4 regions of the Enterobacter sp. RIT637 genome follow, and region 2 is predicted to be linked to each of the others. Evidence: predicted binding sites of a transcription regulator. Region 2 holds the regulator's gene; each other region holds the start of a gene.
The links. The regulator CRP, encoded in region 2, controls carbon source genes, mostly activating them, when cyclic AMP is high. The targets are predictions, from matches to a motif close to ATGTGANNNNNNTCACAT.
Positions count from the first base shown of each region.

Region 1: K5E19_RS12860 (glycine dehydrogenase) is a predicted target of CRP. The motif match lies at 1,103-1,120, and genes of this name have one in related genera.
Region 3: epd (erythrose-4-phosphate dehydrogenase) is a predicted target of CRP. The motif match lies at 1,662-1,679, and genes of this name have one in related genera.
Region 4: azuC (stress response protein AzuC) is a predicted target of CRP. The motif match lies at 1,857-1,874, and genes of this name have one in related genera.

Region 1 is NZ_JAIHAZ010000007.1:108,205-111,669, forward strand. It holds gene pmbA (metalloprotease PmbA) at 1-150, shown strand, start outside; gene cybC (cytochrome b562) at 192-578, shown strand; gene K5E19_RS12855 (Hok/Gef family protein) at 649-804, opposite strand; gene K5E19_RS12860 (glycine dehydrogenase) at 1,221-1,559, shown strand; gene K5E19_RS12865 (SFCGS family glycine-rich protein) at 1,570-1,932, shown strand; gene K5E19_RS12870 (DUF4312 family protein) at 1,935-2,234, shown strand; gene K5E19_RS12875 (DUF4311 domain-containing protein) at 2,257-3,033, shown strand; gene K5E19_RS12880 (DUF4310 family protein) at 3,047-3,465, shown strand, end outside.
Region 2 is NZ_JAIHAZ010000011.1:87,007-90,471, forward strand. It holds gene K5E19_RS16055 (YccS/YhfK family putative transporter) at 1-1,316, opposite strand, end outside; gene crp (cAMP-activated global transcriptional regulator CRP) at 1,374-2,006, opposite strand; gene K5E19_RS16065 (OsmC family protein) at 2,318-2,722, shown strand; gene K5E19_RS16070 (phosphoribulokinase) at 2,810-3,465, opposite strand, start outside.
Region 3 is NZ_JAIHAZ010000010.1:134,832-138,296, reverse strand. It holds gene tkt (transketolase) at 1-1,532, shown strand, start outside; gene epd (erythrose-4-phosphate dehydrogenase) at 1,874-2,893, shown strand; gene pgk (phosphoglycerate kinase) at 2,943-3,465, shown strand, end outside.
Region 4 is NZ_JAIHAZ010000002.1:607,834-611,298, reverse strand. It holds gene ftnA (non-heme ferritin) at 1-293, opposite strand, end outside; gene yecR (YecR family lipoprotein) at 497-835, opposite strand; gene K5E19_RS06450 (RpiB/LacA/LacB family sugar-phosphate isomerase) at 1,083-1,721, shown strand; gene azuC (stress response protein AzuC) at 1,956-2,039, shown strand; gene K5E19_RS06440 (DUF2766 family protein) at 2,146-2,397, shown strand; gene K5E19_RS06435 (anaerobic C4-dicarboxylate transporter) at 2,437-3,465, opposite strand, start outside.

The DNA.
Region 1 (3,465 bases), on a different contig from region 2:
ATTCAGTATCCGGTAAGCGAGATTACGATTGCCGGCAACCTGAAGGACATGTGGCGCAACATCGTTACGGTCGGTAACGATATTGAAACACGTAGCAATATACAGTGTGGTTCTGTACTTCTGCCGGAAATGAAAATCGCCGGCCAGTAATACCCGTAAAGGCGTTTTAATAATAAAAAAGGAAGTGAGCAATGCGTAAACATCTGTTAGCGATCGTCGCGGCTTCAACGCTGGTTCTTGGCTCGTCTGCGTTTGCTGCCGATCTTGAAGACAATATGGACATCCTCAGTGAAAACCTGAAGGTGGTGCAGAAAACGGACAATGCGGCTGACATGAAAGACGCGCTGACCAAAATGCGTGAAGCGGCGCTGGACGCACAAAAAGCGACGCCTCCGAAGCTGGAAAGCAAAGCGGCAGACAGCGCAGAGATGAAAGACTACCGCCACGGCTTTGACGTGCTGGTCGGCCAGATCGACAGCGCGCTGAAGCTGGCTAACGAAGGTAAAGTGAAGGAAGCCCAGGCAGCTGCCGACCAGTTCGTGGCCACGCGCAATACCTATCACAAAAAGTATCGTTAATTGGGTGCCTGAGCTGTACGTCCATTCCCCGTATGCGGAGGCGCATTACGCGCCCCCGCATCCTTGCTCCCTACTGGCCGGAGCGACAATCCATCCGCGCTGTCACTTCAAGCGAGCCGTTTCGAAAACGGATCTCGCACAGTGTTTTCCTCGTCACCAGCGTTAAGATGATTATTGTCAAAGCAACAATCATCAAAACCCGGATAATTGGGGATTGGCGTTTCATGGATGCCTCCTTGCTTTAAAGCGGGCGAGGTAGCGAACTCCACGGTGTGACGTGTCGTTTCGAGCCCCCGCCCTGATTTTCTATCAGGCGGGGCTTTCCACTTTCCGTCCCATGCCTGAGACGGTCAGTCTCAAGCACCCGCTGCCACTCTATCTAATCCCCATAAGAAAACCTTATCCACGTCACATTTCTACGAGCCTGCTCGTAATCTTTTCCGCTTTGCTTACCCCGTTTTTGCCGCTTAATAGCGTGATATTCATCACGCAAATGCGGCGGTTTATCCAGATTCACCGCATTTATGTGGCACAGATCACTGCTGCGGCTCGCCTTTCCACTTCGAAGTGGAAAACAACTCGCTACAAACCATTCCTCTGCAACGTTAGTTTTATTCCAGAGCCATTAACGGGGTAAGACCAGTGATTAACGGAGCGGTAATGAACGACGTTGGGGAACAGGCGGAGCAAACAGAACAGCTCGCGAACACCATGTTGCAGCAGGTTTATGCCCTGCTGGCACGAAACAACATCATCCCCAATGCGGTACAGGAGCAGATGCTCACCTCCCACGTGCGCGCAATGGCGCACCGGTCTGTGACCGGCGAGCCGCTGCCGGAGGTTGAAGCGGAGCTGTTCGACGAAATTTCACCAGATTCAATGCAACTTGCCCGTGAAGTGGTAGCGCAGTTTGGCAACCTTCCTGAAGAAGAAGCCTGGCTGCTCTCCGTTCACTTTGAAGTCGCGAAAGACAACCTTTAAGGAGTAACACATGGAACAGATTACAGTCGTGATTGGCGATCGCCTGGGCAAAGGTCAGAAAGTGGCTGCCGGTGTGGAAAAAGCAGGTGGACGCGCGGTGGTTGTGCCGGGCATGGCGGCGGATATGAAGCTGGGCGACATGATGAAAGCGGAAAACGCCACCTTCGGCATCTCCTTCTGCGGCAGCGGCGGTGCGGGTGCCATCACGGCCCAAACCAAATATGGCTACAAGGCCAAATACGGGATGCGTTCGGTGGAAGAGGGCGTGACCGCCATCAACGAAGGCTGCAACGTGCTGGGTTTCGGCTTTATGGATAAAGAAGAGCTGGGCGAGCGTCTGGTACAGGCGTGGCAGAAGAAATACGGCGCATAAGCATGAAAGAACAGTTCACAACCACGGTGAGGGTGAAGGGGAAAGGCGACGCCAAAGCGCGCGCCTTTGCCGACGCGCTCAACCACGTTCAGGCCGCGGTGATGAAAGCCTCACCGCATATCTTACTGCGTATTGAGCCACAGGATGTGCAGGTCGTTCAGGCGCAAGAAGCGGTGCGTAAAGAAGCGTTTCTGTTCTTCTTTCTGCGCCGGGAAAGACGCACCTACAGCGTGGAGCTGGATGTGACCGTCAACGTGACCGCCATCAATCTTGACCAGGTGGATTTCGTCACGCAACGCTGATTATTCATAAAAGGGCAGACTGATGTTCTTAATTATATTAATAAAATCGCTCATCATTGGCGGCCTGGTTGGCGTCGGTGTCGGAGCCGGGGCTGCACGCATGTTTCATGCGCCTACCACTCAGGGTATGGGCGCGTTTCGTACGTTGGGGGAGCTGAACTCCTGCGAAGGGGATCCGGCGTCCCACTTCTCCTTTGGGTTAGGTTTCTTCTTTAACGCCTGGGCCTCTTCCGTGGCCGCAGGTGCCTTCACACAGGACGTTGACCACCGCATCATCCCGAACTGGGGTGCTGCTGCACTGATGATCAAAAACCGTAACGTCGGCGAAACGCTGCACGACCCGCGCAAAATGGCGATTGCCTGCGGCGTGATCGGCATGATCGTCGTGACCTTCCTGAACCTGACCGCCTCCTCCGTTCCGGCTGCGCTTCAGGTCACCGCCGTCAAGGTGCTGGTGCCTGCGGCTAACCTGCTGGTGAACACCGTCATGCCGGTGATCTTCTGGCTGGCGGCCATCGACGCGGGTAAAAAATCGGGCTTCTGGGCCACCATCTTTGGCGGCGCGGCGCAGCTGATCATGGGCAACGCCGTACCGGGCCTGGTGCTGGGGATCCTGATCGGTAAAGGCGTGGAAGAGAGCGGCTGGAACCACGTCACCAAAGTGATGATGGCGGCGATCGTCCTGCTCTTCGTGCTGAGCGGCTTCTTCCGCGGCTTCGACATGAAGATGATCGAATCCTTCCATCTGACCGTGCCGAACTGGCTCGACATGATCCACAACTCGCTCAGCGGTAAATAACAGGAGCCTCTACATGGAACAGAATAAAGGTTTTTGGTATGCCGACTGGTCGTTCCCGATCTTCGTTGGCCTGCTCTCCTCCGGCGTCTTCGCCGGGACGCACATGTACTACCTCTACGGCATCGGCGCGTTTAACGAAGTGGCCTTCGTGGCGATGCTGAAAGCGGGGATCGATACCGGCGTCTACGGCGCGGTGGCGGCGTTCGGCGCGAGCTTCCTGTTCGCCCGCATTATCGAAGGATCGCTGGTGGGTATTCTCGATATCGGCGGTGCGATCCAGACCGGCGTCGGTCTTGGCGTTCCGGCACTGCTGCTGGGCGCGGGCATCATGTTCCCGGTGACCAACTTCATTGCCGCGCTGATTACCGGCCTGGTGATTGGTCTAGCGATTGGCTACGTCATCATCCTGGCGCGTAAGTTCACCATCAACCA
Region 2 (3,465 bases):
AGCGTATAGCCTTCCGGCACGTGGAAGTGCAGCGTCACGCCCGCAATAATCAGCCCGGCCAGGGTTCCGCCAGCCCGGTGGAAGATACGCACTCGCGTGGCCCCGTAGCCGTTCTGCGTCACAAACAGCACGGTCATTAAGATCCAGTAGGGTTTCGGCAGGTGCAGCGCCATGCCCATCAGGCTGGCAATGCTCAGCATCACGCTTATCCGCGCCGCGTTGCGCAGGGCGGCGGATTTCAGTGACAGATAGCTTTTGAGCGCGGGCAGCAGCGGCAGACGTTTCTGCTTATCCGCCATCAGGTCACGCGGATAAAGCGGGCGCTGCGTGCGCAACACGCGGGCGATGCGGCTGAAGTGCCAGGCGGCAAACTGGCCTACCGGGTTATCCGGATGCTGACGGGCGATTTTCTCCAGCGCGCCGAGCTGTTTGTCCATGTTGAAGCGCGTGGGGTAGCGGTGATAGAGGATATCGTCAGCCAGAACCCTCAGCCGCGCGGCGACGGTCTGCGCGTTCCAGCGGATCACCGCTTCGGCATGGCTGCGCTCCACCAGCTTTTGCACCTCCTGCGGGTGGTGAAGGCTGACGGAGATATGCTCCTGCAGGTCCAGCCCCACCTGGAAGGTGCGCAGCAGCCGTTTGTATTCGTGGTTCTTGTTGGCGGCGAGCATGTGCAGCTGTTGGTAGCACTGGCTAATCAGGTCTACAACCTTTTGCTGGCGCGTCAGCAGCGGCGGCAGGGATTTCTCCGGGTCGGTATGCTGGGTGAGCAGGGTGTATTTGGCCTCGCAGTAATCCGCAAGCTGCACATAGAGCAGGCTCAGGGATTCACGCAGCGGCTGCTCCCGCCACAGCCAGAACCAAAACCAGTTAAACACCCCGTACCAGAGCGTGCCAAGGGCGTAGATCAGCAGCGGCTCCCACACCGGCATATTCCCGGCGAGGCTTAGCGTGAAAATGGCCGCAATCAGCGAGGCGGGCAGCAGTCGCGCGTGCAGCGAACTGATTTCCGCCGTCACGCCAAGCGTCATCGCCAGCACGGTCAGGATCAGCGGCAGCGGGATATCACGGGCAAGCAGGAGCTGTACCGCGAGACTACAGCCAGCAAACAGGCAGCCACCGATAATGAGGCGTTTGAAAAAGCGCTTATGCGGCGTGTCCAGACCGGCAATGTTGCAGCAGGCAGGCACGAGGGAAAACAGCAGACCTTGCTGAAGATGTCCGAGGATCAGGCCTATGGCCACAGGAAGGCACAACACCAGCGTTTGTCGCAGTGCGTAGTTAACTTCCGGGTGATAGATCAGCCTGCGCCACATGGGGAGTAGAGACAAAAACGGCGTGACACCTTGCGATGGCACGCCGTTTGAGCGGAATTAACGCGTTCCGTAAACCACGATGGTTTTACCGTGGGCGGAGATCAGGTTCTGGTCTTCCAGCATTTTCAGGATACGGCCCACTGTTTCACGGGAGCAACCGACGATCTGACCAATTTCCTGGCGGGTAATTTTAATTTGCATGCCGTCAGGGTGGGTCATGGCGTCTGGCTGTTTCGCCAGGTTCAGCAGGGTCTGCGCGATACGGCCGGTCACGTCCAGGAAGGCGAGGTTACCCACTTTCTCAGACGTCACCTGCAGACGGCGTGCCATCTGGGAAGAAAGACGCATCAGGATGTCAGGGTTAACCTGAATCAGCTGACGGAATTTCTTGTAAGAAATTTCAGCCACTTCACATGCTGTCTTTGCACGAACCCAGGCGCTACGTTCCTGGCCCTCTTCAAACAGGCCCAGTTCACCGATGAAATCGCCCTGGTTCAGATAAGAAAGGATCATCTCTTTCCCTTCTTCATCTTTGATCAGCACTGCCACCGAGCCTTTAACGATGTAATACAACGTTTCCGCTTTTTCACCCTGGTGAATCAGCGTGCTCTTCGATGGGTACTTATGAATGTGGCAATGAGACAAGAACCATTCGAGAGTCGGGTCTGTTTGCGGTTTGCCAAGCACCATGCGCTGTTATCCTCTGTTATAAGCTGTCACCAGAGTCATCAGATGCATCCGGACTCTGGGGTTGCAATCGAATTCTTACCCATACCCTGGGAAGTCGGCTGTCGTAACGTTTCGCAGCCAGTAAAGTTTGATGTCCTCTGCATACATGTGTAACGTCAATGTATTACTGTAGCATCCAGAGTGTTTTAGCATAGCTTTTGCCGCGTGTCTCCTGGTGTCTCGCTTCAGCATGATGCAGGTCGCCTTCCGTTGCGAGAAATGTAATGCACGCGTAATCTGTCACCAAAAATGCAACGTTGGAGTTAATGAATATGCAAGCGCGTGTGAAATGGGTTGAGGGTTTAACGTTCCTGGGCGAATCTGCTTCTGGACATCAGATTTTGATGGACGGTAACTCCGGCGACAAAGCCCCAAGCCCGATGGAGATGGTGCTGATGGCGGCGGGCGGATGCAGCGCAATTGACGTGGTGTCGATTTTGCAAAAAGGCCGTCATGATGTGACCGATTGCGAAGTGAAGCTTACTTCCGAACGTCGCGAAGAGGCGCCGCGCCTGTTCACGCACATTAATCTGCACTTTATCGTGACCGGTAAAGAACTGAAGGATGCCGCAGTATCGCGCGCCGTAGACCTTTCTGCGGAGAAATACTGCTCAGTGGCGTTAATGCTGGAGAAAGCGGTAAAAATCACGCATTCGTATGAAGTGATCGAGGCGTAAAAACAAAGCCCGGTGGCGCTGCGCTTACCGGGCCTACAACTGCACGAACGTAGGCCGGATAAGCGAAGCGCCATCCGGCAACAGACGTTACGCGATCTGCTTCCCTTCCATCAGTCGCTGGACCAGCGGCGTCATAATTAACTCCATCGCCAGCCCCATTTTTCCGCCCGGCACCACCAACGTATTCATGTGCGAAATAAACGAGCCCTGCAGCATCGCCAGCAGCCAGGGGTAATCAATGCCTTCGAGGTTGCGGAAGTGGATGACGACAAAGCTCTCATCCAGCGACGGGATGCTTTTAGCCGCAAACGGGTTGGAGGTATCTACCGTCGGCACGCGCTGGAAGTTGATGTGGGTGCGGGAGAACTGCGGCGTCAGGAAGTTAATGTAATCTTCCATGGAACGCACGACGGAATCCATCACCGCTTCGCGAGAATGCCCGCGCTCGCTCATGTCACGCGTCAGCTTCTGGATCCACTCAAGGTTAACGATCGGCACCACGCCGACCAGCAGATCCACGTGGCGCGCGACGTCATGTTGAGGCGTGACCACGCCGCCGTGTAGCCCTTCGTAAAACAGCACGTCGGTCGGCTCCGGCAGCGGCTGCCACGGGGTGAACGTCCCCGGTACCTGGTTCCAGGGAACTGCTTCGTCGTAGGTGTGCAAGTATTTGCGGGACTGCCCGGTCCCGCTCTGCCCGTATTCGCGGAAGGTTTGTTCCAGCAGGCCGAAATCGTTGGCTT
Region 3 (3,465 bases), on a different contig from region 2:
GCGACGGCTGCATGATGGAAGGCATTTCTCACGAAGTGTGCTCCCTGGCAGGTACCCTGAAGCTGGGCAAACTGGTTGCGTTCTATGACGACAACGGTATCTCCATCGACGGTCACGTTGAAGGCTGGTTCACCGACGACACCGCAGCACGTTTCGAAGCCTACGGCTGGCACGTTGTGCGTGGCGTTGATGGCCACGATGCTGACTCGATTAAACGTGCAGTAGAAGAAGCGCGCGCTGTGACGGACAAACCGTCCCTGCTGATGTGCAAAACCATCATCGGCTTCGGCTCCCCGAACAAAGCGGGTACTCACGACTCCCACGGCGCACCGCTGGGCGACGCGGAAATCGCACTGACCCGTGAAGCACTGGGCTGGAAACACCCTGCATTCGAAATCCCATCTGAGATCTACGCTCAGTGGGATGCAAAAGAAGTAGGCCAGGCGAAAGAAGCGGCCTGGAACGAGAAGTTCGCTGCCTATGCGAAAGCGTTCCCGCAGGAAGCGGCTGAATTCACCCGTCGTATGAAAGGCGACATGCCGTCCGACTTCGACGCGAAAGCGAACGAGTTCATCGCTAAGCTGCAGGCGAACCCGTCTAAAATCGCGAGCCGTAAAGCGTCTCAGAATGCGATTGAAGCGTTCGGTCCTCTGCTGCCTGAATTCCTCGGTGGCTCCGCTGACCTGGCGCCATCTAACCTGACTCTGTGGTCTGGTTCTAAGCCAATCAACGAAGATACTGCCGGTAACTACATCCATTACGGTGTACGTGAATTCGGTATGACTGCGATTGCCAACGGTATCTCCCTGCACGGTGGTTTCCTGCCGTACACCTCTACCTTCCTGATGTTCGTGGAATATGCACGTAACGCCGTGCGTATGGCCGCGCTGATGAAACAGCGTCAGGTGATGGTCTACACCCACGACTCCATCGGTCTGGGCGAAGATGGTCCAACTCACCAGCCGGTAGAGCAGGTGGCTTCCCTGCGCGTGACCCCGAACATGAGCACATGGCGTCCATGTGACCAGGTTGAATCCGCGGTAGCGTGGAAATACGGCGTTGAGCGTCAGGACGGTCCAACCGCGCTGATCCTCTCCCGTCAGAACCTGGCACAGCAGGAACGTACGCCAGAGCAGCTGGCGAACATCGCTCGCGGTGGTTACGTGCTGAAAGATTGCGCGGGCCAGCCAGAGCTGATCTTCATCGCTACCGGTTCTGAAGTTGAGCTGGCTGTTGCCGCATGGGAAAAACTGACTGCCGAAGGCGTGAAAGCGCGCGTGGTTTCCATGCCGTCTACCGACGCGTTCGACAAGCAGGATGCTGCTTACCGTGAATCCGTTCTGCCTAAAGCGGTTCCCGCGCGTGTGGCAGTGGAAGCGGGCATCGCTGACTACTGGTTCAAATACGTGGGCCTGAATGGCGCTATCGTCGGTATGACCACCTTCGGTGAGTCTGCTCCGGCTGAGCTGCTGTTCGAAGAATTCGGCTTCACCGTTGAGAATGTTGTCGCGAAAGCGAAAGAACTGCTGTAATTGCTTGTAGGGTGCGGGCTGATGCCCTCACCCCGACCCTCTCCCACGGGGAGAGGGTGCAAACACTAAAAACGGTAACCTTTCGGTTACCGTTTTGCTTTTCCCTCGGCGTAAATTATTCCACCTAAAATGTGACGCAAGTCATATAGCTCGCTTATTCATCTGGACAGACATTCCTTTTATTCCCCGATTCGCTTATTCTTGCTGAAGCGTTTCAGTCGATTAAATGTTCGACAATTGACCAATCAATCGCAGTTTGTGACAGCAAGGATTCCCCTTCGGGCGTAGCTGGATTACTCTTTCAGCCACCTCAAACTCAGGGATTGCTTTGCAGGAGATCTATGACCGTACGCGTAGCGATTAATGGCTTCGGTCGCATCGGACGTAATGTGGTTCGTGCTTTGTATGAATCCGGACGTCGGGCGGAAATAACCGTGGTGGCAATCAATGAACTGGCGGATGCTACGGGCATGGCGCATTTGTTGAAATATGACACCAGCCATGGACGCTTTGCCTGGGATGTTCGCCAGGAAAGAGATCAGCTGTTTGTCGGCGACGATGCCATCCGCGTACTGCATGAGAGCAGCATCGCCGGGCTACCCTGGCGTGAGCTGGGTGTGGATGTGGCGCTTGACTGTACCGGTGTCTACGGCAACCGCGAACATGGCGAAGCGCATCTGGCTGCCGGCGCGAAAAAAGTCCTGTTTTCTCATCCCGGCAGTAACGACCTCGACGCGACCGTCGTGTTTGGCGTCAACCAGCATGAGCTGCTAGCCGAACACCGCATTGTTTCCAACGCCTCCTGCACCACTAACTGCATTATTCCGGTCATCAAACTGTTAGACGATGCGTATGGTATTGAATCCGGCACCGTGACCACGATTCACTCCGCCATGCACGATCAGCAGGTGATTGACGCCTACCATCCGGATTTACGACGCACGCGTGCAGCGAGCCAGTCAATCATCCCGGTGGATACGAAACTGGCGGCAGGGATCACCCGAATTTTTCCGCAGTTTAACGACCGTTTTGAAGCGATTGCCGTGCGTGTCCCGACGATAAACGTGACCGCAATCGACCTCAGCGTGACGGTGAAAAAACCGGTAAAAGCCTGTGAAGTCAACCTGTTGCTGCAAAAAGCGGCACAGGGTGCATTTCATGGTATAGTTGACTATACGGAATTACCGTTGGTCTCAGTAGATTTTAACCACGACCCGCACAGCGCCATCGTTGATGGCACGCAAACGAGAGTCAGTGGTGCACACCTTATCAAGACGCTGGTCTGGTGTGATAACGAATGGGGCTTTGCTAACCGAATGCTCGACACCACGTTAGCAATGGCCGCTCAAGGTTTCAGGTAAGACGCATCGTGCGTCTGCAAAACTTTAAGAATCAACGAGAGGATTCACCATGTCTGTAATTAAGATGACCGATCTGGATCTGGCTGGTAAACGCGTTTTCATCCGTGCCGATCTGAACGTACCGGTTAAAGATGGCAAAGTGACCAGCGACGCGCGTATCCGTGCATCTCTGCCAACCATCGAACTGGCTCTGAAGCAGGGCGCTAAAGTGATGGTCACCTCCCACCTGGGTCGTCCAACTGAAGGCGAGTACAACGAAGAGTTCTCTCTGCTGCCGGTTGTTAATTACCTGAAAGACAAACTGTCCAGCCCGGTTCGCCTGGTGAAAGATTACCTGGACGGCGTTGAAGTTGCTGCCGGTGAATTGGTTGTTCTGGAAAACGTTCGCTTCAACAAAGGCGAAAAGAAAGACGACGAAACCCTGTCCAAAAAATACGCTGCACTGTGCGATGTATTCGTAATGGATGCATTCGGTACGGCTCACCGCGCGCAGGCGTCTACCCACGGTATCGGTAAATTCGCAGACGTAGCGTGTGCCGGTCCTCTGCTGGCTGACGAACTGGAAGCGCTGG
Region 4 (3,465 bases), on a different contig from region 2:
GTAATCAGCTGTTCGTGCTCGTAAGTGGCGCGGAACAGTTCATCAAGAGAACCGTATTCAGCCACCGGAGAGGCAACCGTATCAATGCGCGGCAGGCTGCCCGTATCCGTCAGATAATCAAAGAGTCGCTGCATGTGCGTCATCTCTTCCTGCGCGTGACGACGCAGAAACGCGGCGGCACCTTCAAAGCTGTGATAGCTGCACCAGGCGCTCATCTGCTGGTAAAGAAGGGATGAATAAAGCTCAAGGTTCATTTGAGCATTGAGCTTGTCGATCATTTCAGTTTTCAGCATGGTGGCGCTCCGGTTTATTATTTCTGGTTCACAATGAGCGACACTATAATTTGTTATTTAATTATTTGCAAAACGTAAAATAAATATTTGTTTATTTAAAAATACGAATGGGAATAACACGCATTGGCACTTTTTATATTTATTAATGAGAATTGTTTGTGTTCTTAATTAAAAAAAACTGCCAGCGGTGCTGGCAGACGACATTAATACCATGGATTAGTTGCGTTAGGATTAACGGCGTAACCCATGCATTTATACTGAATGGTCACGCTCTCGTTCAGGCACAGCGATCCGCTAATCAGGGTACAGGTTTTGACAGGCTGACCATAGGCGGAGGCGGTGGCATATCCCATACCCTGACAGGCTTTCACAGCGGTGCCGTTATTCACGTACGAATCGGATTGGGCGTTTTGCAGCATGGCCTGGCCGTAGTCAAGGCGGACAATCCCGTTGGGGGCGTCAAGGTGACTGATCTCCGCCTGACGGTTAACGTTGCATCCCGCGAGAAGCAGGATCGTTCCGGCGATGATTACTCTTTTCATGGTTCACTCTGCGTGAAGAGGTAAATACGCTATTTTAGCTTCCATCGTCCCAGTCAATGCCTCGAATAGCACGAGGATCAACCCTTTCTCTTCGCAACGAACAGCATCAGGTCACGAAACTGTGAGCGCAATTGCGTTTTTTAAAACGCATTTTCACTTAATTTGAAAGAGTGTTTGTTTGATAGTAAGGTTAAGGGGATAAGGTATCCACAGCGGGCTTGTCCGCCACACATTCAGGAGAGACACGATGAAAATTGCGCTGATGATGGAAAACAGCCAGGCAGCTAAAAATCCCATCATCCTTAATGAGCTAAAAGCCGTTGCCGATGAAAAAGGCTTCCCGGTGTATAACGTCGGGATGAGCGACGAGAACGATCACCATCTTACCTATATCCATTTGGGTATTATGGCGAGCATTCTGCTGAATGCCAGAGCCGTGGATTTTGTCGTGACCGGCTGCGGTACCGGCCAGGGGGCGCTGATGTCGCTCAATATCCATCCGGGCGTGATTTGCGGCTATTGCATCGATCCTGCTGACGCTTTCCTGTTTGCGCAGATCAACAACGGTAATGCGCTGTCCCTGCCATTTGCCAAAGGCTTTGGCTGGGGAGCTGAATTGAACGTGCGCTTTATCTTTGAGAAAGCCTTCACGGGCCGTAACGGCGAAGGTTATCCGCCAGAGCGTAAAGAGCCGCAGGTGCGCAACGCGGGGATCCTGAATCAGGTGAAAGCGGCGGTGGTAAAAGAAAATTACCTCGATACCCTGCGCGCCATCGATCCTGAACTGGTGAAAACCGCCGTATCCGGTCAACGCTTCCAGCAGTGCTTCTTTGAAAACTGCCAGGACAAAGAGATTGAAGCGTTTGTGCGTGGGATTGTTGGCTAACAGCTTGAGTTTGCATCCATAATTTTCCTGATGTATCAAAATTTTTTATAAAAATTTACTGGAATTTATATGGACGTAACCTGTGGATTTTGCGGCTTTTTTTGTAACGTTGTGGTTGCACCGGTGGATTTGTTAGTGTGACATCCATCACAAAATGATTGATTTTTGTGATGGTGGTCATATTATAAGCGCATTGACAATAACACCTGCATAACACGTTACTGGAGCATCATAATGAAACTGCGCAAAATCCTGAAAAGCATGTGGGCTAACTACTGCACGACTTTCAAAGACGTCCCACCGGGCGCGATGTTCTGATAAAAAACCTGCTTCGGCAGGTTTTTTTATGCCTGGAGGCGACGAGAAAGAGATGAAAGGGCGTGCGGTTTGCTACTATGGCGGCCTTTAACTAAGGAGAAACCCCATGTCACAAAACCTGAGCGCCGATCAGGAACTGGTCTCTGACGTCGTTGCCTGTCAGCTGGTTATTAAGCAAATCCTTGATGTGATTGACGTTATCGCGCCTGTTGAAGTGCGTGAAAAAATGTCGACCCAGCTGAAAAATATCGATTTTACCAGCCATCCCGCGGCGGCCGATCCGGTTACGCTGCGCGCAATCCAGAAAGCCATCGCGCTGATTGAGCTGCGATTCACCCCGCAGGGCGAGTCTCACTAAGCCGTGAAGCGGGCGACGTATCAGTCGCCCGAGAAGCTGTCAGAAGAAGGTCTGCACCAGCAGGTAGCTCGCTGCGCAGGCGCAGCTCACGCCGATCAGCCCCGGCAGGATGAAGCTGTGGTTGATAATAAATTTGCCGATGCGGGTGGTGCCTGAACGGTCAAAGCCGATGCAGGCCAGATCGCTGGGGTAGGTCGGTAAGACAAAGTAGCCGTAGGAGGCCGGGAAGAAGGCAATCAGCATTTTGGGATCGATGCCCAGCATTAACCCCATCGGCGCAACCGCAGTTAACGCCGCCGCCTGGCTGTTCACCAGTTTAGAAACCAGAAACAGCACGATGGCATAGGTCCACGGGTGGCTTTTCACGACCCCTTCCAGCGCCATTTTCAGCTCATCCAGATGCGCCTGGAAAAAGGTATCGCTCATCCACGCCACGCCAAACACCGAGAAGATCGCTACCATTCCCGCTTTAAACACCGCACCGTTCGAGATGGCAGAGGCATTCACCTTGCAGGCCATTAGCATGACGGCACCAGCAATCAGCATCATCATCTGAATGACCAGGTTCATCGAAAGCGCCGCCATTTTGCCTTTTACCTCAAAAGCAGGGCGCAATTCAGGCAGGGCACCCAGCAGAACCACGATGGCAATCCCGGTGAAGAAGATCCAGGTTGACCAGTAAGCCTGTTTCGGGAAGCGCTGATTCATGAGCGTTTCCGTGCTGCCATAGATAAATTCCCGCTGTTTCGGATCTTTCAGTTTTTCCTGAAACTCCACGTCATCCGCTAAATCTTTGCCGCGACGCAAGCTCCACAGGGCCGCAATCGCCACCCCAAACAGCGAGGCAGGAACCGAAACGGCGAGGATCTCCAGGATCCCCCACGCGTGACCGATTCCGTGCTGCGCGCCAAGAATGGACACCAGCGACACAACCGCGACCGATACAGGTGAGGCGGTGATAGCCATTTGCGAGGCCACGGAGGCTACCGCCATAGGGCGTTCCGGGCGGATCCCTTTTTTCAGCGCAATATCGGCAATGATGGGGAACATGGTGTACACCACGTGGCC